3 regions of the Bradyrhizobium paxllaeri genome follow, and region 1 is predicted to be linked to each of the others. Evidence: riboswitches for the same ligand, from Rfam matches in the RefSeq annotation. Region 1 holds a riboswitch; each other region holds the start of a gene.
What was found. Region 1 has a riboswitch for cobalamin ahead of metE (5-methyltetrahydropteroyltriglutamate--homocysteine S-methyltransferase). Riboswitches for the same ligand answer to the same signal wherever they lie in the genome.

Region 1 (10,125 bases):
AAAATTCGTGACTGGCGGGTCAAGGGCGGAACGGGCCGGGTCTGGATCGTGGCCGAAAGTCTCTACAGCATGGATGGCGATTTCTCACCACTTGAAGATCTGGTCGCGCTCGCGGACCGCCACGACGCATTCCTAATCGTTGATGAGGCCCATGCCACAGGCGTTTACGGCAGGCAGGGACGGGGGCTCACCGCGCCGTACGAGGGGAGCGAAAATCTCGTGGTCGTTCATACCTGCGGCAAAGCGTTGGGCGCTGCCGGTGCGCTCGTCACTTGCACACGCGTGCTGCGCGACTTCTTGGTCAATCGTTGTCGCCCGTTTATCTTCGCCACCGCGCCGCCACCGTTGACGGCCGTCGCCGTGCGGGAGGCACTCTCAATTTTGCATGAGGAACCTGAGCGTCAGCAGTGTCTGGCCAAGCTGGTCGCCTTCACGCATCGGGAGATTAGTTTGCGCGGTCTGCGCAGTCCTTCGGACTCGCAGATCGTGCCCTACATCATTGGCGGCAACGCCCATACAATGCGGCTCGCCTCTGCACTGCAGGGGCGCGGCTTCGACGTTCGCGGAATCCGGCCGCCAACCGTGCCGGCGGGAACGGCGCGATTGCGAATTTCACTCACGCTTAACGTCAGGGAAGGTGATGTATCCGACATGCTTGATGCGTTGGTCGAAGAGACGTGGGGCGATTCGCGATGACTCAGCGGATCGTGGTGACAGGCACAGATACCGGGATTGGGAAATCGGTCTTTTCCGCAGGGCTCGCCAATCTCCTCGGCGCGAACTATTGGAAACCGATTCAGGCCGGCCTTGAAGGAGAGACCGATAGCGAGCTCGTGGCGCGGCTGGGCAGTCTCTCACCCGATCGCATCGTGCCGGAGCTTTACCGGCTTCGAACGCCCGCTTCGCCCCATTACTCAGCCGAAGTCGACGGAGTTCGCATCGACACAGATGCGATCGATGTGCCGGACAGCGGGGAGCGTCCGCTCGTGATCGAGGGCGCCGGCGGGCTAATGGTCCCGCTGAGTGGCGGCACACTTTTTGTTGATGTCTTCGAACGCTGGCGGCTTCCCGTCGTGCTTTGCGCAAGCACGCGACTTGGCACCATCAATCACGCGCTGCTCTCGATAGAAGCTCTGCGAAAGCGCCAGATCCGCATTCTCGGAATTGCCTTCATTGGCGAACGAAATTTTGAGCCTGAGAGGGCAATTTGCGAAATGGGACGCGTGCGTTGGTTGGGGCGATTGCCTTGGCTTTCTCCTTTAACGGCAAACGCGCTGCAGGCGGTCTTCAAAGACTCGTTTCTCCCTTGGGACTTCAAACCATGATCAAGACGAAGTCGCCGATCTGGCATCCGTTCACGCAACACGCGCTTCAGGATGAGATGATCAAGATCGTGCGTGGTGACGGCGCTTATCTCCACACCGCGGACGGTCGCCGTATCATAGATGCAATCTCATCTTGGTGGGTCGTGACCCATGGTCATTGTCATCCACATATCGTGCGCGCGATTCAGAAGCAGGCAGGCAAGCTCAACCAGATGATCTTCGCCGGCTACACCCATGATCCAGCTGAAGAGGTTGCTGCGCTACTTTTGAAACTCGCGCCCCGTGGCCTGGACCATGTCTTCTTTTCCGACAGTGGCTCAGCCAGTGTGGAAGTAGCTTTAAAAATGGCACTCGGTTATTGGCATAACATCGGCAAGCAGCGAATACGCATTGTCGTGATGCAACATTCCTATCACGGCGACACGGTTGGGGCGATGTCGGTAGGTGCTAGAAGCGTGTTCAACGCGGCGTACGGGCCCCTTCTATTCGAGGTTACCTCAATCCCGTTCCCCGCGGCAGGTCGTGAGCAGGTGATGCTTGATGCGCTCGAGTCCGTTTGTCGAAACGAAATTCCGGCCGCCTTTATTGTGGAGCCTCTGATATTGGGTGCGGGCGGAATGCTGATGTACCCAGCCTGGGTGCTAAAAGAGATGAAGCGAATCTGCGAAGCATCCGAGGTTCTGTTCATAGCCGATGAGGTCATGACGGGCTGGGGCCGTACCGGAACCTTATTCGCCTGCGAGCAGGCCAATGTGACGCCCGATATTGCTTGCTATTCGAAGGGCCTCACGGGAGGAGCGCTTCCGCTCGCGGTAACACTCTGCCGCGCGGATATTTTTCACGCGCATTATTCGAAAGACCGTACGCGTACGTTCTTTCATTCGAGTTCATATACCGCTAATCCAGTGGCCTGCGCCGCCGCAAAGGCTAACCTGGATCTCTGGCAAAGTCAGGAATACCGCCAGCGCGTGGCGTCGGTTGCCACCATGCAAGAGCAGGCCGTTGAGCCATTCCGCACCGACCCGCGCTTTGCAAACGTCCGTCGGGCGGGCACCATCACAGCACTCGATCTGCAAACGAGCGATGCCGGCTATCTCGCTAGCATCGGACCGAAGCTTCAGGCCTTCTTTAAAGACCGAAATCTGTTGCTGCGCCCGCTCGGCAATACGATCTATGTGATGCCGCCTTATTGCGTCACGGCGACAGATCTTGACCAAATCTATGCCGCCATCAGGGATTCTGCTGATGCGCTGGCTTGAGGGTGCCTTGGTGCGTGTAGCCAGTAGGAGCTTTTGACCTTTTCTGCACTTGGGCGATAGTTATCTAGCTGAATATCAATCTACAGCAAACTTTAGAGCCGATCTGAGAGAGTGTTGCTGATACACCAGATACCAAACGCACCCGTAGATGGCGTGAATTCGCTAATGTTGCTGATAGCGCTCCCACAGGGTGTACGGCAGCGCGACCCAACGACGCTCCCCATGAGGAAAGCGCAGCTGAGAAGTTCTTCTTTGATGGTCCGCGGTTAAAAACGTCACCGTGCGTTCTTATGAGGAACGCGAACACCTCGGCTTCGCCAAGGCAGCCGCAAAATCTACATCTTACCCAGCCCACAGTGAACGTGCATTTCGAGCAGCTGGAGGTAAAACCGGATGCTGCCCTCTGACAGCGCAAAAGGCTGCGACGAGATCGGGTGAGTGCTGCCACACGCACCCCATCAGCCCGGCTAGTTGAAATCGGTCGAAGAAAGGCGTGCGATCGCAGGATTTAACCCCTGACGCGCCGCTCATTGCATTAATCAAGATGAATACATTCGTTACAAATTGGAAATCTCGGCGAAGCACTTCGATCGAGCGGTCGCTTCACCAAGGCGGCGCACATCAGGGTCAAACTCTTGCGCGCGTTGCCCGTACGCTAATGGGGAGACTTGGCATCGCCGGCGCGGCATTTCACGTGCGGGCGTGGTGCTGAGGCGAAGAAAGTGCAGGGGGTATCCACCTAACTCCGACAGGAGGCGAAATGCGCAACAGCTCCCATATTCCCTACCACGGTCCAGTGAGGTGCTGTGCGATATGCGGCGGAAAGTTCGGGCTGATCCGCCACTACTGCTGGCGAACGGCCCTTTGTTCCATGAAATGCGTCGACCGCTTCAAGGCGCGGCGGGAGGCCGACCACAAATGGCTTCGCTGGTTGCGAGCGGCTTGATAGGTGGCACCGAGACGCCGCGGGAGACGGGGTCGGGGCAGAAGCGCATTAGCGGAGTTGAGAAGCTTGTCATTAGAATTCGGTGTGACGCATTAAAGAGTAACATGGAAGTATCAGGTGACAGAGACGTCGGCAACAATCATCGACTTTACTGCTTACAGGATGAACAAGCGTGCCGCGGCCGACCTGTCGCGCGACGTAATTTGGTTGACTGCGCCATATCCAGCGGTCGCATCCTTGTATCTCTTCTGGCCGTTTCTGGCCTGGATCCCGTTTGGTGTGCTGGATCCGTCCGTGTCGGAACGAGAGCCTTCGTGAGCAGTCCCCGGACGCGCCGCGGGGAACTAGTGACGGAGATGGATGCGCGACTGCTAACGTTTGTGCGTGGGTTCCCAATTTTGGAGACGAGATCGTTCTTGCCAGCATTGACAGTTTTCTCTCGACCTAGGAAGCACTGACTGCAGGGATACGAGGCAAGCGATCGATCAAGATCTAAAATAAGTCAAAGTTAAGAGCAGCCTCCTTGAACGTGTCGCGATTCCAATGCTGCAGCGGTGGATGGTGGAGGGACGTCGTGTCGCCTGGGCCGCCGCGTACACATGATACGGCACGCATGGCCGATCCATCGTCGAAGTATCCTGGTCGGAGATAGGGTTGGCAATGTCGGCCTGGGATTCGGCAAGACAGCGTCTGTCAGCATGGCCTAGGGAATTATCACTTAGATGCGGCTGCTGCGCAGACAGGCAGATCCATGCCTTGCTTCTGGCGGAACGCCGGAGGACCATCTCGGTCTCACCCCCGGAGCGTTAATGTCATGCTTAGATCCAGGGTGCAGGGAATGAAAGCCGGCCAAACGACTGAGTGTGCTAAGATATACGTAGACTTGCACTGAATAGGTGTTTTCGTGGATGAGCAGTTTTTAAAGGACCGGGCCCAGATCATTCGCGATCTAGCGGACAAGGCAGACCCTTTCACTAGAAAAAGGCTGCTGGACCTAGCGGAACGGTATGACAGACGTATGAGACCGACGGTCTCAGATGACAAAGCGCGGCGAAACTAACTGGCCGTGGAACTGTTCCGGCCGATCTGGCGGCTCACCATCGATTGCACGTGGCCGATTTCGTGGTCGACATACATGAGCGACGCTCTGGAGTCCGCCTGAAGAGACCCGACAGCACGTTTTCTTCAGAGCCGCTCGCGCCTGAAGACGCGGAGGCGGCTTATTACATTACGAGGACGTCAATCGCCGGTCTTGCGGGGGCGTCCTCTTCTCGAAATTAGGATGGGTGACCGTATGCCGGCATTTACGAACAACTGTTCGCCGAGGCTAATGACCTGTATCTGCGCGAGAGCCTACTCGCACCATGCGTTTTTGCGGTCAAAGCCATTGAGATCCTGCAAATCAATCTCTTGCCGGATGCAGAAAAAAGGCCGCGCGAATGTTACGCGCGGCCAAGTCAGGGAGGAACGCCCCAAGGGGCGGCTGAAGGAGCATCGAGATGAGTAGATCGATCACTCACCGAGAACTCCAAGCTTGTGAGAGCATCAGTGTTACGAGATGCTTTTTTATTCGTCTCTAGTCGCGCGAAGTGATCGAATACTTGAGTTCTTGCGCGGTTTGGCGGTAATTTTTGTGCATGTCTCGCATCTTTTGTGCAAAGATGATTAACTGGACGCAGCGTTCAGCTCGACGTATCGGTCGGTCTACCGCGATAAGCCCGGATACCTAGGGAGGTCACCGTTCCCTTCTTTGTTCAGGCGGGATGTCGTTTCGGCGACACTCATCACGGGTTTCGGTGATCTATTACAAGCCTGTACGTGACGTGCACTGCGAGTTCAGAATCGTAAGCAGCTACAGGCCTATGGGAATGTCAACGTAGCGCATCGATGGGGCGTCCGCCGGACCGAGCTGGTCCGAAGCCGACAGGCAAGCCGCAAGTGCTGCCGATGTCTGCTCTATGGCCTGCAAATGGCGAAGCATCACGTGGATATGGCGCGGCCAAACTGGTCGTTTCGGAGTGCGACGGTGGACGGTTCAAGTCCGCAGACGACAGAATGGATGACATGCCGCTCGAAGGCCACGAGATCGGGGGTGCCCGTAACTTTCAAGCAAGGCCCAGGAAGGTGATGCGACAGTCGTGTCTGAACGGTCGTTTTTGGCCAAGGTGGTCGCGGAGCCGATGCAGGCGATAGAGATGCGCGCAGGTGGGCAACCTTCGGTCAATGGCTACGTCAGCGCATGGGTACGGCGATGCGACAGTAAGTTTCGGCAAGATATGGGTGTGCCTCGCGATATAGCATATAGGCGCGTGCAGAGTTGGAGGCGGGCGCCTACCGATTTTTCCCGCGGCGCTCACTACCGCGGAAATGTTCGTGCCTTTGCCGAGCGGATGCCGGGCGTGCCGCTGCTCGCCAACGTGACCGCCTTCGGCAAGACGCCGTTTCTTTGCGGCGGCAGAATTCGAGATAACTAATCAATGGTGATCTGGCTCGTGTCTGCGCTGCGGGTGGCGAATAAGGCGCAGGAAGATGTGTAAGCTTCGATCGCGCGACCGCCGCACCCACAAGATTGTCGATCGAATCCAGACGTGCGCCCAACTCTATGCCACGATCGGGCCACACGAGGACGAGGCTAGATGCCTCCGTTCTCCAGACAGTCGCTCCGAAAACCGCACAAAGAATTATCGAGAGGTTGACGGAACAGTCCTCTTGCAGGTAATCGGAGATGTCGAGGTTCTCCGGATGGATCCGGAGCTAAGAGGGAAGCCGGTGCGATGCCGGCGCTGCCCCCGCAACTGTAAGCGGCGAGCCGCTGTCCAATAGATGCCACTGAAGCCACGCGGCTTCGGGAAGGTCGGATACCGGCGATGACCCGCGAGCCAGGAGACCTGGCCCGACAACATATTCGTCCACGGGCGGGGTGTCCCGGTGGTGCGCCAAGCAGTTGCCGCTTTCGGTGGCTTTTCTGCACGCGTCCGCCATGGCCTTTGCTCCCAACATGGGGTTGAAGCTATGTCTCTTCTCTCGATTCCTGTCGCTACCCTCGGTACGCCGCGCATGGGTCCGCGCCGCGAACTCAAACTCGCGCTCGAGAGCTATTGGGCCGGAAAATCTGACGAAACGCAGCTTCTTGAGGCCGCGGCTGCGCTTCGCGCCGCCAACTGGGCGCGGCAGAAATCGCTCGGCGTAACCGTTATTCCTTCAAACGACTTCTCGCTTTATGACCATGTGCTCGATACCAGCGTGATGGTCGGTGCCATTCCGGAAATTTACGGTTGGAGTGCAGGCCCTGTTTCGCTCAAAACCTACTTTGCGATGGCACGGGGCGCGCAGCGCGATGAGCATGATGCGAATTGCGGTCACGCCGAGCACGGCGCGGCAGCGCAGGAGATGACCAAATGGTTCGACACCAATTATCACTACATAGTGCCGGAATATCACAAGGATCAGACCTTCACGCTTTCCTCTCGCAAGCCGATCGAGGAGTACGAAGAAGCGAAAAACCTGGGTTATCAGACGCGCCCGGTGCTGGTTGGTCCGGTCACCTTTCTCAAGCTCGGCAAGAGCGCCGATCCTGCATTCGATACGCTGTTGCTTCTCGATAGGCTGCTGCCGGTCTATGTAGATGTTCTCCGCGAACTCACCTTAAGGGGCGCCGAGTGGGTGCAACTGGACGAGCCATGTTTGGTCCTGGACCTCGATGCTGCCACACGCGACGCGCTGCGCCGGACCTACACCCATCTGGCCAAAAAGGTTCCCGACGTGAAGATCATGCTCGCTACCTATTTTGGAACGATCGGCGATAACCTGGAAGCCGCTTTGACGTTGCCGGTCGCGGGCCTTCACATCGACCTGGTCCGCGCCCCTGAGCAGTTGGACGTGATTGTCGCCGACGCTCGAAGGGATCTTGTCATTTCCCTCGGAGTCGTCGATGGCCGCAATGTCTGGCGTTCGAATCTTCCAGCAGTGCTCGACCGGCTCGAACCTGCCATCGCAAAGCTCGGCAAGGACCGCGTGCAGATTGCACCCTCATGCTCGCTGCTTCATGTCCCGATCGACCTCGAACTAGAGACCGATCTCGATCTCGATGTGAAAAGCTGGCTTGCTTTCTCCGTCCAGAAGATCGGAGAACTCGCAACGCTGGGACGCGTGCTGGCTAAAGGATGGGAGGAAGCGGCGGATGTACTTGAGGCCTCGGAGGCCGCGGCCGTCGGGCGCGAAACGTCACCCAACGTTCACAATGCGAACGTCGCCAAGCGAATGGCTGCAATCGATGGCAGCATGCAGCGTCGTCACAGTCCTTTCGCCCGGCGCGCCGAGGTTCAGCGGGCGCGGTTCGGATTGCCGACATTTCCAACGACGACGATCGGATCGTTCCCGCAGACGCTGGAGGTCCGCAACGCCCGCGCAGCCCATTTGCGGGGAACGATGAGCGACGCACAATACGAGCAGTTTCTCAAGGAGGAGACGGCGCGTGCGGTGCGCTGGCAGGAAGACATTGGTCTCGACGTTCTCGTGCATGGAGAGTTCGAGCGCAATGACATGGTGCAGTATTTCGGTGAGCGGCTGTCCGGCTTCGCATTCACCAAGCATGGTTGGGTTCAGTCCTACGGCTCGCGATATGTCCGGCCGCCCATCCTGTTTGGCGACGTCTCCCGGCCGACGCCGATGGCGATGGAGTGGTGGCGCTTCGCGCAATCGCTGACCAAGAAGCCACTGAAGGCGATGCTGACAGGGCCGGTGACGATCCTGAACTGGTCATTCGTCCGTGATGATATTCCACGGAGCGAAGCATGTCATCAGATCGCGCTCGCGATACGTGACGAGGTGATCGATCTGGAGAGGTCCGGCGCGATGATGATCCAGATTGACGAGGCTGCGCTCCGAGAAGGATTGCCGCTGCGCAAGTCACAATGGAAGACCTACCTCGGCTGGGCAGTAGACAGCTTCCGCATCTGCTCGTCTGGGGTGGCCGACGAGACCCAGATCCACACCCATATGTGTTATTCCGAGTTCAACGACATCATCGATGCGATCGCGGCAATGGATGCCGATGTCATCTCGATCGAGACGTCACGGTCAAAAATGCAGCTGCTTGATGCCTTCAAGAGCTACAAATATCCAAACGAGATCGGACCGGGCGTTTACGACATCCATTCGCCGCGCGTGCCGGATGCAGCCGAGATGAAAAACCTCATTGCGCTGGCGCGGCAGCGGCTTTCCGATGCGCAGCTCTGGATCAATCCCGATTGCGGCTTGAAAACGCGCCGATGGGAGGAGGTGCGTCCCGCGCTCACCAATATGGTCGCGGCTGCCCGTGAATTGCGGGCGGCGTCCTGATCCCGAGGCAGTCGCCGATCTCCGACGTCTTTTTTCACAGGGGGCGCCGATGCGTTTTCTAAATCAAATGCGTCCGCTTTGGAAAGGAGGAGTCCTGTTGCGTGATTTATCGCTTGTGGGAGCGATGTAGCGTGGTGGCGAGAAAACGATCCTGAAGTTCGTCGGAAGCAAGGCTCAAACGATCGAGGGGAACGAAATACTCTCGATCCATCTCGGTACTGCTAGGTGTTTAGTCCCGGCATTTGCTGGAGCGGATTGAGTTTGAATCGTTCTGGCTGGGAAGTCCAGCATTTGCAGATGTATTCGTAAGGTGTGAGGCCCTTCAGGGTTTTCAGCCGCCGAGCGTAGTTGTAGGCGTTTATGAAGTCGGCAAGGTGAGCTTCGAGCTGATCGTGCCGATCGTAATAGTAGCGTTGGACGGTCGCTTCCTTGATCGTGCGGTTCATGCGCTCGACCTGGCCATTGGTCCAGGGATGTTTGATCTTGGTCAGCCGATGTTCGATCCCGTTCTCTTGGCAGCGCATATCGAACATATGCGTCACGTATCTCGCCGTCGGGCCGTCCGCATAGCGCGGCGGGAAGGTGAACTGGATCCCATTGTCGGTGAGAACCGTGTGGATCTTGTAGGGGACTGCCGCGATCAGGGCTTCGAGGAACGCCGCGGCGGAGGTCCTTCCCGTCTTCTTGACCAGTTGCACGAAGGCGAACTTGCTGGTGCGATCGATGGCGACGTAGAGGTAGAGCTTGCCTTCAGCGGTCTGGAGCTCGGCAATGTCGATGTGGAAATAGCCGATCGGATAAGCCTTGAACTTTTTCTTCGAAGGCTTGCCACCTTCGACCTCCGGCAACCGGCTGATGCCGTGGCGCTGGAGGCAACGATGCAGGGATGATCGCGTCAGATGCGGGATGGTTGGCTGCAGCGCATAGAGGCAATCGTCGAGTGGCAGCAGCGTATGTCGCCGGAAAGCGACGATGATCGCCTCCTCCTCGATGGAAAGGACAGTCGACTTGGCTTCCTTGGGGCCTGTCGAACGATCGGCGACGGTCTCGCGCTGCTTCCACTTCGCAACAGTCTTCTGGTTGATCCCGTAGCGCTTGGCGAGTGCTCTCAGGCTCTCTTGACTATTCTGTATTGCTCGACGGACTGCCTCCGTCGTGGTGGCGCAGCCGTGTAAAACTTGTCCCATAGCGCATCCTTCGAATCGTGCGATAAGAATGCACCATCAAAGCTTGGGACTAAACACCTAGAGGGTTG
Region 2 (10,125 bases), 2.7 Mb from region 1:
ACGCGTGGATGACGATGCGTTGATACGGTCGAGATCAACAGCATCTTCGGCCGGCAGCCAGGCCGCCTGCGGCAACCATGGTACGACGCCGAGCGACGGCCAGCCGGTCAGGCGCGTCACCGCAACGCGACCCTGATCGAACAGATTTACATTGCCGCGAAACTTGTTGATGATGAAACCCCTGATACGCGCCCGCTCCTCGGGCTCGAGCACAAGATGCGTTCCGGCGAGACTCGCGATCACCCCACCACGATCGATATCGCCGACGAGCACCACGGGAACGTTGGCTGCCGACGCGAATCCCATATTGGCGATGTCGCCGGCTCGCAGGTTGATCTCCGCGGGGCTGCCGGCGCCTTCCACCAGAACAAGGTCGGCGTGATCGGCGAGAAGCGAGAAGCTCTCCAGCACCGCGGGAAGCAATGCCGCCTTTTTATCGAGAAAGCTCCTCGCACGAAGCGTACCCCAGCGTTTGCCTTGAACGATGATTTGGGCACCGGTATCGGTCTCCGGCTTCAGAAGCACCGGGTTCATATGCACGCGCGGCGGCATCCGCGCGGCGCGGGCCTGCACCGCCTGCGCCCGCCCGATCTCGCCACCATCCACCGCGACGGCAGCATTGTTTGACATGTTCTGCGGCTTGAACGGCGCCACCTTCAGGCCACGCCGTACCAGCGCCCGCGCCAGACCGGCCACAATCGTCGACTTTCCGGCATTGGAGCCGGTTGCCTGGATCATCAACGCGGGTGTGCGCGTGTTCATCAGAACTCGATACCTTTCTGGCCCTTGATCCCGGCGCGAAATGGATGCTTGACCAGCGTCATTTCGGTGACGAGGTCGGCCATCTCGATCAGCGCCGGCTTGGCGTTGCGGCCGGTAATGACGACGTGCTTGTCCGCCGGCTTTTCGTCGCGGAGGAATTTCAGGACTGCTTCGAGATCGAGATAGTCATAACGCAGCACAATGTTGAGCTCGTCCAGCAGCACCAGCCGATGGCGGTCGTCGCGGATCATCTCCTTGGCGCGCTCCCAGCCCGCGGAGGCGGCCGCGATGTCCCGCTCGCGATCCTGTGTGAGCCAGGTGAAGCCCTCTCCCATGATGTGGAGCGTCACCAGATCCGGGAACGTTCTCAGAAGCTGCGCTTCGCCGGTGTTCCACTCCGGCGATTTGGTGAACTGTACGATACCCACGGGAAGGCCGTGGCCGATATGGCGAAAGACCATGCCCAGCGCCGCTGAGGTTTTTCCCTTTCCAGCGCCGGTATGGACGATCAGCAAGCCTTTTTCGTCGGTCTTGGTCGCCATGATCTTGTCGCGCGCCGCCTTGTGCTTTTGCGCCTTTTCCTTGTGACGGGCGTTTTCAGCATCATGATCGTGCAGTTCATTTGAAGGATCGTTCATGCAATTTCCCGTTGCTGGTTCGGCAGAAGTTCGGCGATCAGATCACGAGCGCGATTGGAACGCGGCGTCCACAACCCGCGGCGGATCGCCTCGGCAAAGCGCGCGGCGGTTTCACGCAAAGCTGCAGGATTGGAATCGCGCATGAACTCACGGACGCCCTCGTCCTCGAGGTAGGATACGAACAGTTGATCAAAATGATGATTGGCGACGGCATTGGTCGAGGCGGCGAAGCCAAACAGATAATCCACGGTAGCGGCGATTTCGAACGCGCCCTTGTAGCCGTGGCGCATCACACCGCGAATCCATTTCGGGTTTGCGGCGCGGCCACGCACCACGCGGGAGATTTCGTGGGACAACGGCCGCGCCAGCGGCGCCTCGGGTCGAGACGTATCGATATGGGCGATGCGCGGTGCGGTGCCGCGCAGGGTCTGCACGGTGGCCGCGAGGCCACCCATGAACTGGTAATAGTCGTCGGAGTCGAGAATGTCGTGTTCGCGATTATCTTGCGCTTGCGCGATGAGGTCGGTGTCCTTGAGCCTGTCAGCGAAATCGTTGCGCGCGGCTTCACCCTCGGTCCCACTGCCGTAGGCGTAGCCACCCCACGAGAGATAAACGTTGGCGATGTCGGATCGCGTGTCCCAACCGCCCTCGTCCATCAGCGCCTGCAAACCTGCGCCATAGGCGCCGGGCTTTGAGCCGAAGACGCGGTAGCCCGCTTGCCGCTCGGCGGCGGCACCGTCGAGGCCGGCGGCTTCGAGCGCAAGCTTTTTTGCGCGAACATTCGCGGCAATTGGATTTGCCTCGGCCGGCTCGTCCAACAGCGAAATCGCCCGGATGGCCGACCCAATGATGTCCATCTGGGTCGGAAACGCGTCCCGGAACAGGCCCGATACGCGGAAGGTGACATCGACGCGCGGACGCTGCAGCTCGGATAGCGGCGTGATCGCAAAGCCGGTCACCCGGCCGGAGGTCTCCTCCCATAGCGGGCGCGCGCCGATCAGCGCCAGCACCTGGGCGACGTCATCGCCGCCGGTGCGCATATTCGAGGTACCCCAGGCCGATAATGCGATCGAACGCGGCCACTCGCCGGCTTCCTGCCAATGGGCTTCGACCAGCCGCTCGGCTGAAAGCCGGCCGATGCGCCATGCCGACGGCGTCGGCACCGCACGAACATCGACAGCAAAGAAATTTCGACCGGTCGGCAACACATCGGGCCGCCCACGCGTCGGAGCGCCGGAAGGACCGGGCCGAATGAAACGGCCATCGAGCCCCGCAAGGAGTGCCGCCATCTCGGCATCCCCGCAGCGGTCGATGGCCGGGCACAAGACAGTATCGATCCAGTTCAACACTGCACCCGTGGTCGTCCATGCCGGATCGATATCGCGCTTGCCGGCAACCAGGGCCAACGCCAGCGCTTCGATGCGCTCCACCGTGTCGCCGACCGTGCGCCATAAACCATTTCCAAGCCCGGCGAGTACATTCGGACGCGCGCCGGCATAATCATCAGCCAGATTTCGCATCAGCGGATCGAAATCGCCGAGGCCGAGATCGGTCGCCAGCGCGCGGTGCAGCGAGGCATCCTGCATTTTCAAATCCGAGCGCGGCAGCCGGGCAATCGAAACCAGCAGGTCGTTACGTTGCGATCTTGAGGGCGCGCGACCGAACACATGCAGGCCATCGCGGATCTGCATCTCCTTGAGGTCGCACAAATGCGCATCGAGCGCACGCAGCGCCTCCGCCGTCGGGGTGTCCCTGTTGACATTGACGTCGGCATCCAGCCGTTGGGCCCGTGCCAGCGACAGGATGTCCTCGGCAATGGCATTGGCACGCTTGGGATCGAGATCGGCGGCAAGCGTGAATTCATCGACCAGCGTCTCCAGCCGCGCCAGATCATCGTGCAGCTCGGCGCGCGTCATCGGCGGCGTCAGGTGATCGACGATCACGGCGCCGGCACGGCGCTTGGCCTGGATACCTTCGCCGGGGTCGTTGACGATGAACGGATAGAGATGTGGCAACCGACCCAGCACGGCTTCCGGCAGGCAATCCTGCGACAGGCCGGTGCTCTTGCCCGGAAGCCATTCGAGATTGCCATGCTTGCCGAGATGAACGACCGCGTGCGCGTCGAATGCCTGCCTGATCCATAAATAGAACGCGAGATAGTGATGCGGCGGCGCCAGATCCGGATCGTGATAGCTGCTTTTCGGATCGATATTGTAACCGCGCGCGGGCTGAACACCGACTATGATATTGCCGAACCGATGCAGGCCAAGGCGAAACGCGCCATCGACGACATGCGGATCCCGTTCGGCGCGGCCCCATCGCCCCTCAACCGCGCGCCTGACAGTGTCCGGCAACGCCGCCGAGGCCGCGTAGTAGTCCGCCAGCGACCATGTCACGCCGAGTGCGCGCGTGGCGCGCTCCTCCAGCGCATTGGTAGGCCCCTGCTGCAGCAGTTGCATCATGGTTTCAGCGTCGACAGGCGCTTCCGCGGTATCGTACCCTGCCCTTTCCAAAGCCCTGAGAACGTCGATCAGGCTTTGCGGCGTATCCAGGCCGACGCCGTTGGCCAGCCGGCCATCGCGGTTCGGATAGTTGGCCAGAATCAGCGCTACCCGGCGTTCGGCTGCCACTTCACGGCGCAGCCGCACCCAGGCCAGCGCCAGATCGGCGGTCGCATCCATCCGATCCGGGACCGGACGAAACGCTGTCGGCGCAAATTCGCCTATGCTGTCACTGCGTTCCTTGAAAGCGATGACGTTCGCGAAGATGCGGCCATCGACTTCGGGCAACACGACATGCATGGCGAGATCTCGTGGCGCCAGGCCCCGCGTCGAAGCCTCCCAGGCGGCCCGGGATATGCCGGCCTGCGCCACCTGCAGGACCGGGCAACCTGACGCCGCCAGCACGCCGGCATCGTCGTTCGCGGTCGCCGTCGCAAACGCCGTTGCATTGATGATGATGTCGGGCGGATAGGCGGCCATCGCAGTCTGCAAAAATGCTGCCGACCGTCCGTCTTTCAGGCTGGTGACGAACAGGCAGACCGTATTGAGCCCGCGCGCATTGAGCGCCTCGCGCAGCATGTCGATGCCGGCGGTGTCGCCACCGGCCACCAGCGCGCGATAGAACACGACGATTGCATTGGGGCGATCGGAACGCGGCGGCTCACCGCCCCAAAATCCCGCTGGAGGCATCGGCCGCGCCTGCGGCGGCGCCTCACCTCTGCCGATCAGGTGCGCCGCGAAGCGAAGCGCGAGTTGGGCATTTTCGACGCCGCCTTCAGTGCAATAACGCCATAACGCGTAGGTGCTATCGCGATCCAGCGTCCCGCGCGCGGCCAGCGACGCATTCCAATCCAGCTCGCCGGGAATACAGGCGAACAGCGAACCTCGACGCAAGGCGTCGCTCCGCAGGCTTTCGACGCCGTGCGGCCAGTAGCTTTCGCCCCCCAGCATGCGCAGCACGACGATTTTTGCCTCGCTCAGCGTACGCTCGACAAAGGCATCCACAGACGCGGGATGACCCAGCGCCAACAGGTTGGTCAGCCGCACCGTCGGAAAGCCGTCCGGCATCGCTGCATGGGCGATGCCAAATGCGGCGAGATCGCTGTCCGCCGCAGACAGCACGACGATGTCGGCGGTAGCTTGTCCGAGATCGCGCGCGACATCGCCATCGTCGATGCCGCCTGAGGTGTCGAGCTTGAGGTGCATCTGGCTCTCGCGAACTACTCCACCAACGCCCGCCGTACGGCGGTCCCGTCAAATCCCTTGAGCCCGATCACGACGAGCCGCTCGGCTTGCTTCGCGTCCGGCCGGCCGAACACCAGATCGACGCGGCTCCCGACCGCCTGCACCACCACGGGCGCGACCTTGTCCGAGACCCGCGCATGGCCCTTGACGCGCAACACACCCTCGAGACCGAGCGCGTCGCTGATCCGAGCCCGCATCTCGTCGACGCTGAGCGCGATCGACGGCTTGACGACGATGCTGTCGAAATCGTCGTGATCGTGTTCTTCTTCCTCGCCGTGATGACCGGCGCGGGCCGCCATGTCTTCCTCGGCGCCGGCGTTCATTCCGATCAACACCGCGGGCGCCAATGTGCCCGTCGAACGCACGATATTGACTCCCGGGCGGAGCGCAGCCTTCAACCGTGTTTCAATATCGGCAAGCGCCACGGATGACACCAGGTCGCTCTTCGAGAGCACGACAAGGTCGGCACAGGCCAGTTGATCTTCAAACACCTCCTCGATCGGGTCGTCATGATCGATCGAGTCGTCCGCGGCACGCTGGTCTGCGACCGCGTCCTCATCGAGCGTAACCCAACCTTCCGAAAGCGCCAGCGCATCGACGACGGTAACGACACCGTCAACCGTGGCGCGCGTTTTCACCGCCGGCCATGCGAATGCCTTCAGCAGGGGTTGCGGCAACGCCAGGCCTGAAGTCTCGATGACAATGGCATCGAGCGGCTTGTCGCGCCCCAACAGCAGTTCCATTGTCGGAATGAAGTCATCCGCCACCGTGCAGCAGATGCAGCCATTGGTAAGTTCGATGACGTCACCCGGCGCGCAGGCGTTCGCTGCGCATTCTTCCACGAGGCCGCCGTCGAAACCAGCGTCACCGAATTCATTGACGACGACGGCGATGCGGCGTCCATCCGCCTGGGTCAGCAGCGAGCGCAGCAAGGTGGTCTTACCAGCGCCAAGAAACCCAGTCAGCACGGTAACCGGAACACGCAACATATTTTCACTCTCCTTGAGATTAGCGCTTGAGCCAGAGCGGAAGTCCGGCTGCCATGAACACAACTTGCGGAACGGCTGCGGCGACGGCCTGGTTCAGTCGCCCCTGCGCATCGCGAAACGCCCGGCCGAGCGGCGTTTCCGGCACCAGCCCAAGACCGACTTCGTTCGAGACAAAAATGACGGGATGCTTTGCGACGTCGAGAAATTGCGTCAAACGGCGGGCTTCGACCTCTAGATCGCGCCCGGCGAACATCAGGTTTGACAGCCACAGAGTGAGACAGTCTACCAGCACGACGCGATTGCGCGTCGCCTCGCGCATCAACGCGTCGACCAGCGCCAGCGGCTCTTCAATGGTGATCCAGCCCTCGCCGCGGCGGGCGCGATGCAACGCAATCCGGCTCTTCATCTCCTCGTCGCCGGCGGTAGCCGTCGCGACATAGACCTTCGCCAGCGTGCTGGCGCTTACGAGCGATTCGGCAAACGCGGATTTGCCGGAGCGGGCGCCACCCAGCACCAAGGTAGTAGCCAGACCCGTCATTTCGGTGCGCGTCCGTCGTCCGGTGACCAACGGATGGGAGGCACCCGTGCCACCATGCCCTTTCGCAGCACCTCGGCGCGTTCCCGCCAGGGGACCAGACCGAAATCGGCTTTTTGGTAGGATTGCACGAAAGATACCAGCGCCGCCGTGCCGCTTTCGGTCTGCAGATCGCCAAACAGGAATGTGTATCCGTCGGGACTCGTGACCGCTACCGTCGCCGGGCGCTTGCAAACGCTGAGGCATTGCACCGCGCGGACGGCAACGTTGGCGTCGTCCTTCCCGATCGCGGCTTGCACCGCGGCGTACATCTCCGGGCCGACCACAGCACCGCCATCCGCAGTCTTGCAGGTGATGCAAACACTCACGACGACGGGCCCGTCAGGCAGGTTGGCCTGCGGCTGTTCGATCAAGGCTTGACCAGCGGGTTGAGTAGCGCTGTCGCGATCCATCATCTGCTCGTATCATGGCCTTGCGGCCGCGAGCTTTGTTGGGTCGCGCGCGACGGCAAACGGCGCCATCGGGCTCGCTCCCGTCCGGTGCACCCCGCCCAGACGCCTCCAAAGCACAGTTCGTGATGGCAGGTCTCCTGGCTCGCGAGTCACTGCCCGTAGCCGCCTTCCCGGGATTTCCCAGTGGCACCGGCGCGGGCTCGTCGCTTACAGTTGCGGGGGCAGCGCCGGCGTTGAGGTTTCTCGCACCGGCTTCCCTTTTCACCTTCCTGGCGGAAGGACCATCGCCGATGACGCTAACCGCCGAAGATGCTCCGGTCAACGGCGGTTGACCCGTCCGCAGAGTTGCGTCAGGTACCGCATTGACAAGAAAGAACCTGATGTCCAACGCCGCCGCCGAAACTTTCCAAAGTATAATCAAATACTTGCGGATGTGCCTTGCGCACGGATCGACCGCAGGGCGAAGCCGCCGCGATCGCAGGCATATTCGTCCGTCGCAAGCGGCGCTCGGTGATCGGCGCGTAGAATGATAGCTGCCCCTCCTCCGCGCGGTCTCATGATAGCTGCTCCTCGATCCGGCAGCGGCAAGACTACTTTGACGATCGGACTTCTCCGGGCTTTCCGAAGACGTGGAGTTCGCGTGGCCGGCGCAAAATGCGGACCGGACTATATCGACGCGGCCTTTCATGGTGCAGCTTGCGGCCAGCCTGGCGTCAGTCTCGATAGCTGGGCGATGAAACCTGGCCTTATCGCACAGCTTGCAACCGAAGCTGCGAAGGACAGCGATCTGCTGATCTGTGAAGCGTCCATGGGCTTGTTCGATGGCGTTCCCGTTCAACCCGGTCGAAGCGGCTCATCCGCGGATGTGGCTGCTGCGCTCGACCTTCCCGTGGTGCTCGTGCTCGATGTCAGCGCGCAATCGCAATCTGCGGGCGCAATCGCAAAGGGGTTTATGACCTTTGATGAACGGGTGAAGATCGCGGGCATCGTTCTGAACCGCGTTGCCAGTGAAAGGCATCTTCGCCTGGTAAGTGATGGAATTTCCAGACTTGCGATTCCCATCCTGGGCAGCCTGCCAAAATCCGACGGCATGGCGTTGCCGGAGCGCCATTTGGGATTGGTACAGGCCGGCGAAACTCCGGAGCTGGAAAGCAAACTGGACGCGATGGCGGAGTTCGTGGCCCAACACGTGCAGATGGACGAGCTCTTCGGATGCGCGGAAGAATTTCTTCCCTCGCAGACCGGCACATACGCGGCAGCGCTGCAGCCGCCGGGACAGCGCATCGCGATCGCTCACGACGAGGCGTTTTCTTTTACATATCGTCACATCCTGGATGGATGGCGTAACAGCGGCGCGGAAATACAAACATTCTCGCCGCTCGCTGATGAGCTTCCGCCAGCTGACTGCGATATTTGCTGGCTGCCGGGGGGATATCCGGAGCTTCACGCCGCGCAAATTGCATCGGCGAGCCGTTTTCTTGAGGGGCTGCGACACTTCGCGGCCACCAAGCCCGTTCACGGCGAATGCGGCGGCTACATGATCCTGGGCGAAACCCTGACCGACGCGGCGGGAACAACCTATCCAATGGCGGGACTTCTCGGCGTTCAAACGAGCTTGTCCAAACCGAAAATGCATCTCGGCTACAGGGAAGCGCGCCTTGCAGCCTCCGGGTGTCTCGGGCCCGCGGGAACGAAGCTGAAGGGACATGAATTCCATTATGCTGAGGTCACTGCTCATGGCGCGGACGAGCCGTTCGCCTTTGTCGCCGACGCTTACGGCAGCGATTTCGCGCCCACGGGAAGCCGCCGTGGCCAGGTGACCGGCAGCTTCTTTCACATCATCGCGGAATCCTGATGCCCCACCCTGACCAGCAAAGCACAGCAAGCCGCGAGCCACTCGCCGGTGCAAACCTTTCGACGTCGATTCCGCCGGTTTTCGATGAACTATTTCAGGCGCAATTTGCGCAGCTTGTCGCGTGGCGCCGTGACGTGAGACGCTTCCGCGCTGACACGGTCAAGGCAGAGACGATCGATGCCTTGCTGGACCTCATGCAACTTGCTCCCTCTGTCGGCAACAGCCAACCCTGGAGATGGGTGAACGTCGAAAGCAAAGACGCAAGAGACAAAATCCGGGAGGACTTCGCGCGTTGCAACGCGGAGGCGCTTGCCTCTTATGAAGCGGACCATGCAATCGCTTACGCACGGCTTAAACTGGAAGGGCTGCAGGTCGCGCCCGTGCAGTTTGCCGTGTTTTGCGATCAGAGCACGGATCAAGGGGCTAATCTCGGGCGCCGCACCATGCCGCTGACGCTCGAATATTCGGTCGCTGCAATGCTCGCGACGTTCTGGCTTGCGGCCCGGTCTGTTGGGCTTGGAGTCGGCTGGGTTTCAATCCTTGACCCGGCGCATGTTGCAAAAGCCTTGCAAGTTCCCGAGGACTGGAAATTCATGGCCTATCTGTGTGTCGGGTGGCCGGAAGAAGAACACATCGATCCAGAACTCGTCAGGCATGGCTGGCAGGATCGCACAGCCGCGGGACGGACTGTCATTACGCGATGAAGGGGTAAATGCCTGCCGCAGTCTGCTCCAACTGCGGCAAAATGCGTCGGCAATCGCGAATCTTGACGTTGCATGATATGCTCGATTCCACGACGGCGAGATTGCTGAACGCCGCCGGAGGCCGGACTCAGCCGTTTCGCGGATGGCGAGGGCTAGCATGCACTTCAAGTTGGCGATCCTGACGGTGCTGGCTCAACGCCCCGACGGGCGTGCGACACTTGAGGAAGTCACGCGCGAGGTTGCAGTCCTTGTCGCGAACGAAGATCAGGCCCAGGCGACGGAAGAGTTCTCACCACTTGGCGATATCGACATCGTTCAGTCCGGTCTGGTGATCCTGGAAAGTCACGAACTACAGATCACTGATGCCGGCCGCTCGCTATTGAGCACGCTGGAAGCCGGTAACGCGCCTTGCATTCCCGATCGCGCCGCGGATGCGCCTGCTTT
Region 3 (10,125 bases), 2.7 Mb from region 1:
GATGACGCTGTATGACGGCACCCAGCTTTATATCGGCGCCGGCACGGTGACGTTTCCGTTCGACACCTGGTCGACCGAACGCATCGAGGTGCTGCGCGGCCCTGCGTCGGTGATGTATGGCGCAGGCGCGGTCGGCGGCGCCATCAATGTGGTTTCGAAACTGCCATTGTGGGTCCCTCGCAACCAGGCCGAGGTCTCGCTGGACAGCAACCTGACGCGGCGAATTGCCGTGGATAGCGGCGGTCCGGTCAGCAAGGACGTCGCCTATCGGATCACCGCCTCCGGCAACATGTCGGACGGCTGGGTCGATCGTGACAACACCTCGAATGTCGCACTTCACGCCGTGGTCCAGATCAAGCAGAACGAAGACGTCACCTGGACGCTGTCTACCGACTATGGTGATCGCAATCCGTCGCGTTACTTCAGCACGCCCCTGATCAACGGCAAGCTCGATGAGCAGCTACGTTTCAAGAATTACAACGTCAGCGACAGCCACATCCGCTACCAGGATAGCTGGAACCAGGTGAAGACCGAATGGCAGGTCGCTGATGGCATCTCGATCCAGAACACACTCTACTATCTGAACTCCAAGCGACACTGGAAGGACGTCGAAAGTTACGCCTACAATCCCGCCACCGGCCTGATCAATCGAAGCAGTTACATCGAGATTTTTCACGATCAGCAGCAGGTCGGCAATCGCATGGATGCGAAATTCCGCGGACATGTCCTTGGCATGGTCAATGAGTTCCTTGCAGGCTTTGACGTCAACAGCATCAATTTTACCCATACCAACAATTCGCCTTATGGCGGCGCGTCATCCGTCAACCCGCACAACTTCGTTCCAGGCGTATTCAACAGCCCGAACCCCACGGTTCCCGGCTTTGGCAGCGTGACCAACCAGTATGCGCTGTTTGCCGAGAACAGGCTGTCGGTCACCGAACAACTATCCCTGATTGCCGGCATCCGCCAGGATGAGCCGACAGTCACGCGCATCGACTATGTCGTACCTGCCAACAGCTTCGAAAAGTCGTTCTCCTCGACGACCTGGCGCGCGGGTGCGGTCTATACGCCCGTCAAGGATCTCGCTTTTTATGGCCAATATTCCACCGCGGTCGATCCGGTCGGAGGGATCATCTCGCTGTCCGCCGCAAACAGGAATTTCAACCTGGCCACCGGCAAGCAGATCGAGGTCGGCGTCAAGCAATCGTTCTGGGGCGGCCGGGGCGAATGGACTCTGGCCGGCTATGAGATCGTGAAGAACAATTTGCTCGCGCGCGATCCCAACAACCCAACGGTGACCGTCCAGGTCGGCCAGCAATCGTCGCGCGGTGTCGAAGCATCGGTCGGCTTCGCGCTCGACCATGGCTGGCGAATCGATGCCAACACGGCCTTCCTGCGCGCGAGGTATGACGACTTCGTGCAGTCGGTCGGCGGCCTAGCCGTGAACTATGCCGGCAACGTGCCGGTCAATGTGCCGCAGAACGTTTCCAATATCTGGGCGACCTGGGCCTTTGCACCGAACTGGTCGGCCTATGCCGGCGTGCAGATCGTCGGCAAGACCTTTGCAGACAATGCGAACACGATGACGCGCCCGGCCTACAACATCGTCAACGCCGGTGTGCAGTGGAAGCCGGATCTCAACACCACCGTGTCGTTCCGCGTCTACAACCTTTTCGATGAGGTCTACACGACGTCGGGCGGCACCACGCAATGGCTGCTCGGAATGCCCCGCACGGCCCAGCTCGCCGTCAACGTGAAGTTCTGAGCGTGTCACGCACCCTGAAACGCACACTCCGGCGGTGGCTCTATATCGGCCACCGCTGGGTCGGCATCGTCACCTGCCTGTTCTTCGCCATGTGGTTCATTTCCGGCGTGGTGATGATGTATGTCGCGTTTCCCGGCCTTTCCGACAAGGAAAGGCTGGCAGCGCTTCCTGATATCCAATGGAAGAAGGTGGCGCTGTCGCCGGACGAGGCCATGAAGAAGGCTGGCGCCACCCGCTATCCGCGCGATCTCCGGCTTTCGATGCTGGCCGACGAGCCCGTATATCGAATGACTGCCTGGGACGGCACACGGCAAGTGATCTCTGCAGTCGATGGCCGCGCCATCACCAGCGTCTCCGAGGGACAGGCGCTGGCGGTCGCGCAATATCACCCCGCGAGCAAAACACCGCTGCTGGAAGAGATCGTCGATCGCGACCAATGGAGCGTGACGGCCCGTTACGATCCGCTGCGACCGCTTTATCTGATTGCGCTCGGCGACGATGCCGGCACCAAGCTCTATGTCTCCTCGCGGTCCGGCGAGATCGCGCTCGACACCAGCCGCACCGAACGCGTCTGGAACTGGCTCGGTTCGATCCCGCACTGGATCTATCCGACCGTGCTGCGCAAGGACGGGTCGCTGTGGCGGCTGGTGGTGCTGTGGATCTCCGGCATCTGCCTGATCGTCGGCGTCACCGGCATCTGGATCGGCATCCTGCGCGTGCGCTTGAAGCAACGGTATTCGAGCGACAGGATCACGCCATATCGCGGCTGGATGGCATGGCACCACATCACCGGCCTGATTGCCGGCATCTTCATGCTGACCTGGATGTTCTCCGGCTGGCTTTCGCTTAATCCCGGCGAATATTTTGCCGGGCGCAACACGGCGCGCGAGATGCTGCAACGCTATGCCGGCCATGATGCACCGACCATTGCGGCGAAGCTGCCAACGCCGCGGCTCCACACGGTTGAAGCGCGCTTCGTCTGGCTCGATGGCAGTCCAATGATGATCGTCGCATCGCGTGATGGCACGCAGACGCCACTGGACGTGACGTCGGGCGAACTTGCAAGACTTCCGCAGGATCGCCTCTGGGCTGCCGCAGAAAAACTGCTGCCGCACGCCCGCATCTCGGAGCGATTGATCCTGAAGGAATACGACGCTTATTGGTATTCACATCATAACCACCGCGAATTGCCGGTGTTGCGTGCGGTGTTTGATGATGACGCAAGGACATGGTTTCACATCAGCCCGGTCACCGGCGATATTATCGGCCGCGTGGACAGCAACCGGCGCACATATCGCTGGCTGTTCAACGCACTGCACAGCTTCGATTTTCAACTGTTGCTGACGTTTCACCCGGCTTGGGACATTGTAGTGTGGCTGCTGTCGATCCTCGGCACTATCGTCTCGGTGAGCGGCGTCGTTATCGGTTGGCGCTATCTGCGCGCTTGAAGTTACCCCGCTCCGCTGGGCGAAACTCCGGAGTTACCGTTTGCATCAAAGCGACAATGCAGTTTGCTGGCGAGATGATATCGACGCTTTGGCGTTCGAGCCGGACAACCATCGCGGCTTCTGCATGGTGCATCGGCTCGCCTTTCGAACGCTGCTGCAGTTTTTTCCGGAGCCTGACGATTGTCTGGCCTTCTTTCGCGACCAGGAACGTGCCTTCCGTGCCGCGGCGAGAGCCAAAATTGCGCGAAGTGCAATTGCGCACGAGGCCAATTTTCACCTGACCAGCCGCGACATCATCGAACAAATGGGCAATTAGGGGTCGCGGAAGACATTCGCTTCAGCTAGAAACGCCTATTACCTGGGAGAACCGACATGCAACAGACTCGTACCGCCGCCAGCTTGCCGATCCCCAGTCATGACCTGAGCGTGGTCTACCAGGCTGCTCTTGCCATGGCTCTCGGTCTCTTCATCGTCGGCTTCGTCGGTTTTTCCCATATCGATGCCGTCCACAACGCCGCGCATGACGTCCGTCATTCGAATGCGTTTCCCTGCCACTGATCTGCGATGTCGGTTTTTCGTTCGATTGTCTTTTCCGCGGTCTTGAGCGGACTGATCGGCGGTGCCGCGGTCACGGTCCTGCAATACTTCAGCACCGTCCCGCTGATCCTCAAAGCCGAAACCTACGAACACCAGGCGCCGGAAGCCGGTGCCAAGCCGACGGACGAATCGGCCAAGGGGCACGCGCCCCACGACCACGCTTCTCACGAACATGAGCCGACCGCCTGGAAACCAGCGGAAGGATTGCAGCGCAACAGCCTGACCGCTGCCGCCAATATTCTCACGGCAATTGGATTTTCGCTTCTACTGGCGGGCTTCTATGCTTTGCGCGGCGGCGTAGACCGGCACGAAGCATTGCTGTGGGGCCTGAGCGGCTTTGTGGTCTTCACCGCCGCGCCGGGGCTTGGATTGCCGCCCGAACTCCCGGGCGCACCGGTCGCCGCGCTCGGCGCACGTCAGCTTTGGTGGACCATGACCGCGCTGGCAACCGCAGCCGGCATGGGTCTCATTTTCCTGCATCGCGCCGCCTGGGCCACCGTACTGGGATTTGGCCTGGTCGTCCTGCCGCACCTCGTCGGCGCGCCACAGCACCCCGGCGCGCATAGCGACGTTCCCGATGAACTCTCGCACCAGTTCGTGGTTGCCGTGACCATGACGAGCCTGCTGTTCTGGGCGTTGCTTGGTTGCCTCACCGGTGTTTTTTTTCAGAGGTTCTCCGCACGATCATCCGGAGCCTTGTCGTAAGCGACGCCAATACTTGCGTCGGATATCGCCCTGTGCTTCGTTCCATCTGTCATCGGTGCCTTCGCGTAGAAGGTGAAACGGGAATGCGGTGCGGGGAAACGCCCCCAATGCCGCAGCTGCCCCCGCAACTGTAAGCGGCCATTCTCGGTCCAACATGCCACTGAACCTGCATTGGTTCGGGAAGGCGGACCGGGAGACGACCGCGAGCCAGGAGACCGGCCGATGACCAAGCTCAACTCGTTCGACGGTGGGTCGAAGGAAAGGTGGTCATGTGGTTTTCTAGGTTTGCCGCGGGCTTCGCGGCGTTATTTGGCCTGTTTGGCCTTCCCGTAGAGGCGATCGCCCAGTCGGGTCCGCAGAAACTTCCAGAGGTCGTTGTCGAACCCAAGCCGTCGGCCAGGCCGACCAGGCCCGCTCGCCGAACGGACAATGCCGCGCGCACGAGACAGGCGGTGCCGGCAAGGCCCGATTCCGCGCCCCCGCAGCCGTCCGAATTGGTGATCACGCCAGACCGAACGCCGGAGCCGCTCAGCCGCACAGGAAGCGCCGTTAGCGTCGTCAACAAGGAGACGATCGCAACTGCCAATCCGGGGTCCCTGGTCGACGCCTTGCGAACTGTTCCGGGCCTCGACATCACCGAAAGCGGCGGCCCCGGCGCGACGACGAACATCCGGATGCGCGGCGCCAACACCGGTCAGACTCTGGTGATGATAGATGGCATTCGGGTCAACGATCCAACCGCGGCCAGCGGCGATTTCGACTTCGCGATGCTGACGCCGAGCTCGATCGAGCGAATCGAGGTGTTGAAGGGGCCGCAAAGCGCGCTCTACGGCTCGGACGCGATCGGCGGTGTCGTCAACATCATCACCAGGAAAGGCGGCGGCCCCGCCCAATTCAACGTCCGCACCGAGGGCGGAAGCTATGGCACCGCCGCCAGCAGCGGATCGGTGACCGGCTCCGCCGGTCCGTGGTCATACGCTGTTGCCGGAGGCGGACAACACAGCAACGGCTTCTCGCGTTTTGGTTATCGCATCCCCTCACTCGAAGCCAAGTATGGCCCGCTCGAGCGCGACGGATTCGATCGCGTCGGCGGTTCAGCGCGCATCGGCTATGATGCCGGAGAAGGTGTGCGGCTGGAATCCGGAATTCTCTCCTCGTTCACGCGATCGGCCTATGACGCGGCGACCGGCGCATTTCCGGATACGCCTTCGAGTGCCACTCGTCTGCTCCAGCAGGTCTGGGGACGCGCCTCGTTCGATACGCTCGACGGAATCCTGACCCATAGCTTCAACGTGTTCGAGACCCACATCGACCGCTCCTTCAACGAGGTGAGCTACAAGATCAACAAACTGCCGCAGAACACGACATCGACCATTTCCGATTACATCGGCAACAGCGTGGGCGCCGAATACCAGGGCAATTTGAAAATGGGGCCGCTGGGATCGCTTATTTTTGGCCCCAGAACACAACACGAAACCGCAAACACCTATGCTACCAAGCTGCTTCCGATTCCAGGGCCGCAGACGCCGCAGCTCAAGGAAACGCAAGATACCCATTCGGTGTTTGCGCTGTGGCAATTGCCGATCGGCGAGCGGCTGAACATCAGCCTTGGCGGACGGGTCGACGACGTCATCGACGTCGCCCGTTTCGAGACCTGGCGCGCGACCGCGGCCTACACGATTGCCGAAACCGGCACCAAGCTTCGTGCCAGCGCCGGCACCGGCGCCAAAGCCCCCACCCTGTATCAGCTCTACGCGCCAATTTACGGCAACAGTTCACTCAGCCCCGAGCAGAGCTTCGGATATGACGCCGGAATAGACCAAACCCTGTTCAACGGCAGACTGACACTGTCGGTCACAGCGTTCGCCAACAAATTTTCCAACCTGATCGAATTTTCGATCGATGCCGCCAATCCCCTTGGGCACTATGTCAACGTCACCCGCGCCGAGACCTCCGGCATCGAATTCGGGTCGGATCTCGTTATCCTGCCCGGATATCTGAAGCTGAAGACCGCCTACACCCATCTGCGTGCCGTCGATCTCAGGACCAATCTCACATTGCAACGCCGTCCATCCGACGTGGCCCGGTTTGCACTGGCCATTACGCCCACGGACAAATGGCTCATTGAGCCGCGCGTGCTCACGGTCTCCAAACGCTACAGCGGCGCCAACGAAACCAACCTGCTCGATCCCTATACCCGGGTCGATCTCTATACCGAATACAGGATCGATCCCGTCTGGAAGGTTTTCGCGCGGGGCGAAAATATCCTGAACGAGCATTACCAGGAGGTGTTCAACTTCGGCACCACGGGGCCTGCGGTCTATGCCGGAGTTAACGCGACATGGTGAGCCAATCCGCAACGAAGCCGTCATACGCCGCCACGGTCGGTCTTGTCGTACTGGTCGTGCTGCTGGCGCTGGTCTCGCTTGGAACGGGGCCTGTCAGGCTTTCGCCGTCCACCGTCATCGATGCCTTGTTCGGCGGAGGCACTGGCGCGCAGGAGACAATCATTCGGGAAATTCGCCTGCCGCGCGCCATCCTCGCATCGGCGATCGGCGCCGTGCTCGGATTGTCCGGTGCGGCGCTGCAAGGCCTGCTGCGTAATCCATTGGCGTCGCCGTCGCTGTTCGGTGCGCCACAATCGGCGGCTTTCGGAGCGGTTCTGATGATCGCGCTGGGATGGGCGGACGTGCGTTCCTATGCGCTGCCGGTGGCCGGCATTACCATGGCGTTTGTGTCGGTGTTCGTCCTGCTCAGCATCGCCGGCCGTAACGCCGGATTGCTGCTGCTGATTTTGGCGGGGTTAGCGATCTCCAGCCTCGCGGGAGCGGCAACCTCTTTAGTCATGAACCTGTCACCCAACCCGTTCGCCAGCCTGGAAATTGCGTTCTGGCTGCTTGGCTCCCTGGAGGATCGCAGTTTTCGCCACGTTATGCTGGCTTTGCCGTTCATTGCGGCTGGCGCCATCCTGCTGTGGAGTCAACGCAGCGCCTTTCGCGCGCTCAGCCTTGGAGAGGAGACCGCGCAGAGCCTTGGCATCGATGTGACACGGGTGCGGCTCCTGGTCATCACCGGCGTCGCGCTGGGCGTCGGCGGCGCGGTCGCCGTCTCCGGTACCATCGGCTTCATCGGCCTTGTCGCACCACACTTGATGCGGCCGGTGGTCGGCTATGACCCGGCGCGATTGCTGCTGCCGAGCGCACTGACCGGCGCCGCACTCCTGACCGCGGCCGACATTGCCGTGCGGATCATTCCCTCGAACACCGATATCAAGGTTGGCGTTCTCACCTCTATCATCGGCGTGCCGTTCTTTCTCTATCTGATCGTGCGTGAGCGTCGGGCGTTAGCCGGAGGGGTTGCATGAACCGCGCACCTCTCAGGGTTGACAGCCTTGGCGTGACCCTGTCCGGCCGCGCCGTGCTGAAGGACGTCTCGCTGTCATTTTCAAGCCGGCACCTCGTGGCGCTGGTTGGTCCGAACGGGGCCGGCAAGACCACGCTGTTGCGGGCGCTCGCTGGATTGGTGCAGTCGACGGGCATCGTCGAGGTCGGCGGCGACCTGTTGTCGTCGCTGCCGTTGCGCGAGCGCGCCAGGCGTTTTGGTTATCTTCCGCAGGGGCATGTCGTGCACTGGCCCCTGCAGGTAAGAGATATCGTCGCGCTCGGGCGTTACCCACGTGGTGCCACCGATCCGGCACGCCTTTCACCTGATGATGAAATTGCCATAACGCGCGCGATGCAGGCGACCGACATCATGACGCTCGCAGCGCGTCGCGTCACCGAGCTCTCGGGAGGCGAACGTGGCCGCGTCGCGCTTGCCAGGGTGCTGGCGGGCGAGACGCCCATCCTGCTCGCAGATGAGCCGACGGCTTCCCTCGATCCGCGTTTCCAGATCGACGTGATGAAGAACCTTCGCAGCACGGCCGACCGCGGCGTTCTGGTGATCGTGGTCACCCACGACCTCGCGCTCGCTGCCCGGTTCGCCGACACCATTCTTGTGCTGTCGAACGGCCGCCTCGTCGCGCAAGGCACGCCGGAGCAGGCGTTATCCGAAGCCGTCATGGCCGATGTGTTCAAGGTGACGGCCTATCGCGCCAACTACCAACGCGAACAGGTGATCGTGCCATGGGCTGGTGTATGAGCGATGGATTGGCTACTCGCCCCCGGCGAAGGCAGCGGACAGGCGATCGAGACCAGCCTCATCGGGTGGGAGGCCAAATCGAAGCAGGTCCTCATGTCGTTCAAAGCAGCGGCACCAGATATGTTGCCGGGCCAACCTAGCATGCCTTTTCAGAGCATCCCGATGACGCGCAAGACGGAACAGCGACGTACTGCCCGCGACTTCGAATCCGGCCTTCACCAGGACATCATCGAGTCTGTCCGCCTGGCGCTTCAACCTGTCGCGCGTGCCCTCGGCCCATTGCCGATCGGCAAGCGCAAGCGCTCCGATATGCAATGCCGGACCGGAGCAAGACCACGGGCCCAGCGCGGCGACGATGCGTTGCACGATGTCGGGCGCACCAATGGCGAAGCCGAGCCGCAATCCGGCAAGGCCGTAGAACTTGCCGAACGAGCGCAGGATCACAATCGGCGGTCCTTTGCAAACTGCGACGGCGCTGACGCTAGGTTCAACGTCGGCGAACGCCTCGTCCAGAACGAGCCAGCCGCCACGATCGCCCAACCGGGCAGCGAGCCGGACAATCGCGTCGGGGCTGACGACACGTCCATCGGGATTGTTCGGATTCACGATCACGGCGTGGCGCACGCCTTCGGGCAGCTTGCCGGGATCATCCCATGCGACGACCTCGTGCCCCGCGGACTGCCACGTCAACGCATGCTCGCCATAGGTCGGTCCCATGATCGCGACCGGTCCAGGGGCAGCCAGCCTTGGCATCCATTGGATCAGCGCCTGCGTTCCCGGGGCGATTGCGATCTCGACACCGCCGGGCACCCGATAGGCTGCGCGCGCGGCCGCGATGAGGTGGTCCTGGTCGGCCCGCGAGGGCAAGCGCTGCCAAACAGCGGATGGCAGCTCGGGCGGTATCGGCCATGGCCAAGGGTTGATCCCCGTCGACAGATCGAGCCATTGCTGCGGCGTGCCGCCATGGCGCGCCATCGCCTCCGTGAGATCGCCTCCATGTACTATCGACAACAAATGCCAATGCCTCGATCAACGCGCGCAACGATTTGCAACATGCTCCTCGCGGTGACGATGTTTATGGCAATCGGCCCACAAAATAAAGCTTCCGCCGCCGAACTTCCGCGCATCGCGTCGATCAATCTCTGTACCGATCAATTGCTGGTGGCGCTTGCCGATCCTGCGCAAATTCTCGGTCTCAGCCCCTATGCGCGTGATCCCGTTCGCTCCTGGGATGCCGCCAAGGCCGCGCAATTTCCTCCATTGTCTGGAGGTGCCGAGGATGTGCTGATCTTGAATCCGGATGTCGTGGTGTCCGGCCGCTTCACCAAGCGCGCCACGCGCGAATTATTGAAGGAGAAGGGCATTCGCGTCGTCGAATTCGATGTTGCCCGGTCCCTTGACGATGTGAAGAAGCATATCCGACAGATGGGAGAGCTGGTGCAACATCCGGATCGGGCGGCGCGCGAGATC

Region 2: linked by a shared signal. The riboswitch ahead of LMTR21_RS13325 (DUF1636 domain-containing protein) and the one ahead of metE (5-methyltetrahydropteroyltriglutamate--homocysteine S-methyltransferase) in region 1 are both predicted to bind cobalamin.
Region 3: linked by a shared signal. The riboswitch ahead of LMTR21_RS13380 (TonB-dependent receptor plug domain-containing protein) and the one ahead of metE (5-methyltetrahydropteroyltriglutamate--homocysteine S-methyltransferase) in region 1 are both predicted to bind cobalamin.

What each region holds. Positions count from the first base shown of each region.
Region 1 is NZ_CP042968.1:5,543,209-5,553,333, reverse strand. Features, by position in the region: partial or broken gene LMTR21_RS26455 (8-amino-7-oxononanoate synthase) at 1-696, shown strand, start outside; gene bioD (dethiobiotin synthase) at 693-1,325, shown strand; gene LMTR21_RS26445 (adenosylmethionine--8-amino-7-oxononanoate transaminase) at 1,322-2,584, shown strand; cobalamin riboswitch at 6,245-6,440, shown strand; gene metE (5-methyltetrahydropteroyltriglutamate--homocysteine S-methyltransferase) at 6,543-8,870, shown strand; gene LMTR21_RS26430 (IS481 family transposase) at 9,092-10,057, opposite strand.
Region 2 is NZ_CP042968.1:2,836,457-2,846,581, reverse strand. Features, by position in the region: gene LMTR21_RS13350 (cobyric acid synthase) at 1-762, opposite strand, end outside; gene cobO (cob(I)yrinic acid a,c-diamide adenosyltransferase) at 762-1,400, opposite strand; gene cobN (cobaltochelatase subunit CobN) at 1,397-5,107, opposite strand; gene cobW (cobalamin biosynthesis protein CobW) at 5,122-6,135, opposite strand; gene cobU (bifunctional adenosylcobinamide kinase/adenosylcobinamide-phosphate guanylyltransferase) at 6,155-6,673, opposite strand; gene LMTR21_RS13325 (DUF1636 domain-containing protein) at 6,670-7,122, opposite strand; cobalamin riboswitch at 7,233-7,423, opposite strand; gene LMTR21_RS13320 (cobyrinic acid a,c-diamide synthase CobB) at 7,649-8,977, shown strand; gene bluB (5,6-dimethylbenzimidazole synthase) at 8,977-9,681, shown strand; gene LMTR21_RS13310 (hypothetical protein) at 9,839-10,125, shown strand, end outside.
Region 3 is NZ_CP042968.1:2,848,662-2,858,786, reverse strand. Features, by position in the region: gene LMTR21_RS13405 (TonB-dependent receptor) at 1-1,765, shown strand, start outside; gene LMTR21_RS13400 (PepSY domain-containing protein) at 1,768-3,213, shown strand; gene LMTR21_RS13395 (hypothetical protein) at 3,254-3,529, shown strand; gene LMTR21_RS13390 (CbtB domain-containing protein) at 3,586-3,771, shown strand; gene LMTR21_RS13385 (CbtA family protein) at 3,778-4,515, shown strand; cobalamin riboswitch at 4,552-4,753, shown strand; gene LMTR21_RS13380 (TonB-dependent receptor plug domain-containing protein) at 4,785-6,863, shown strand; gene LMTR21_RS13375 (FecCD family ABC transporter permease) at 6,857-7,879, shown strand; gene LMTR21_RS13370 (ABC transporter ATP-binding protein) at 7,876-8,655, shown strand; gene cobD (threonine-phosphate decarboxylase CobD) at 8,668-9,630, opposite strand; gene LMTR21_RS13360 (ABC transporter substrate-binding protein) at 9,619-10,125, shown strand, end outside.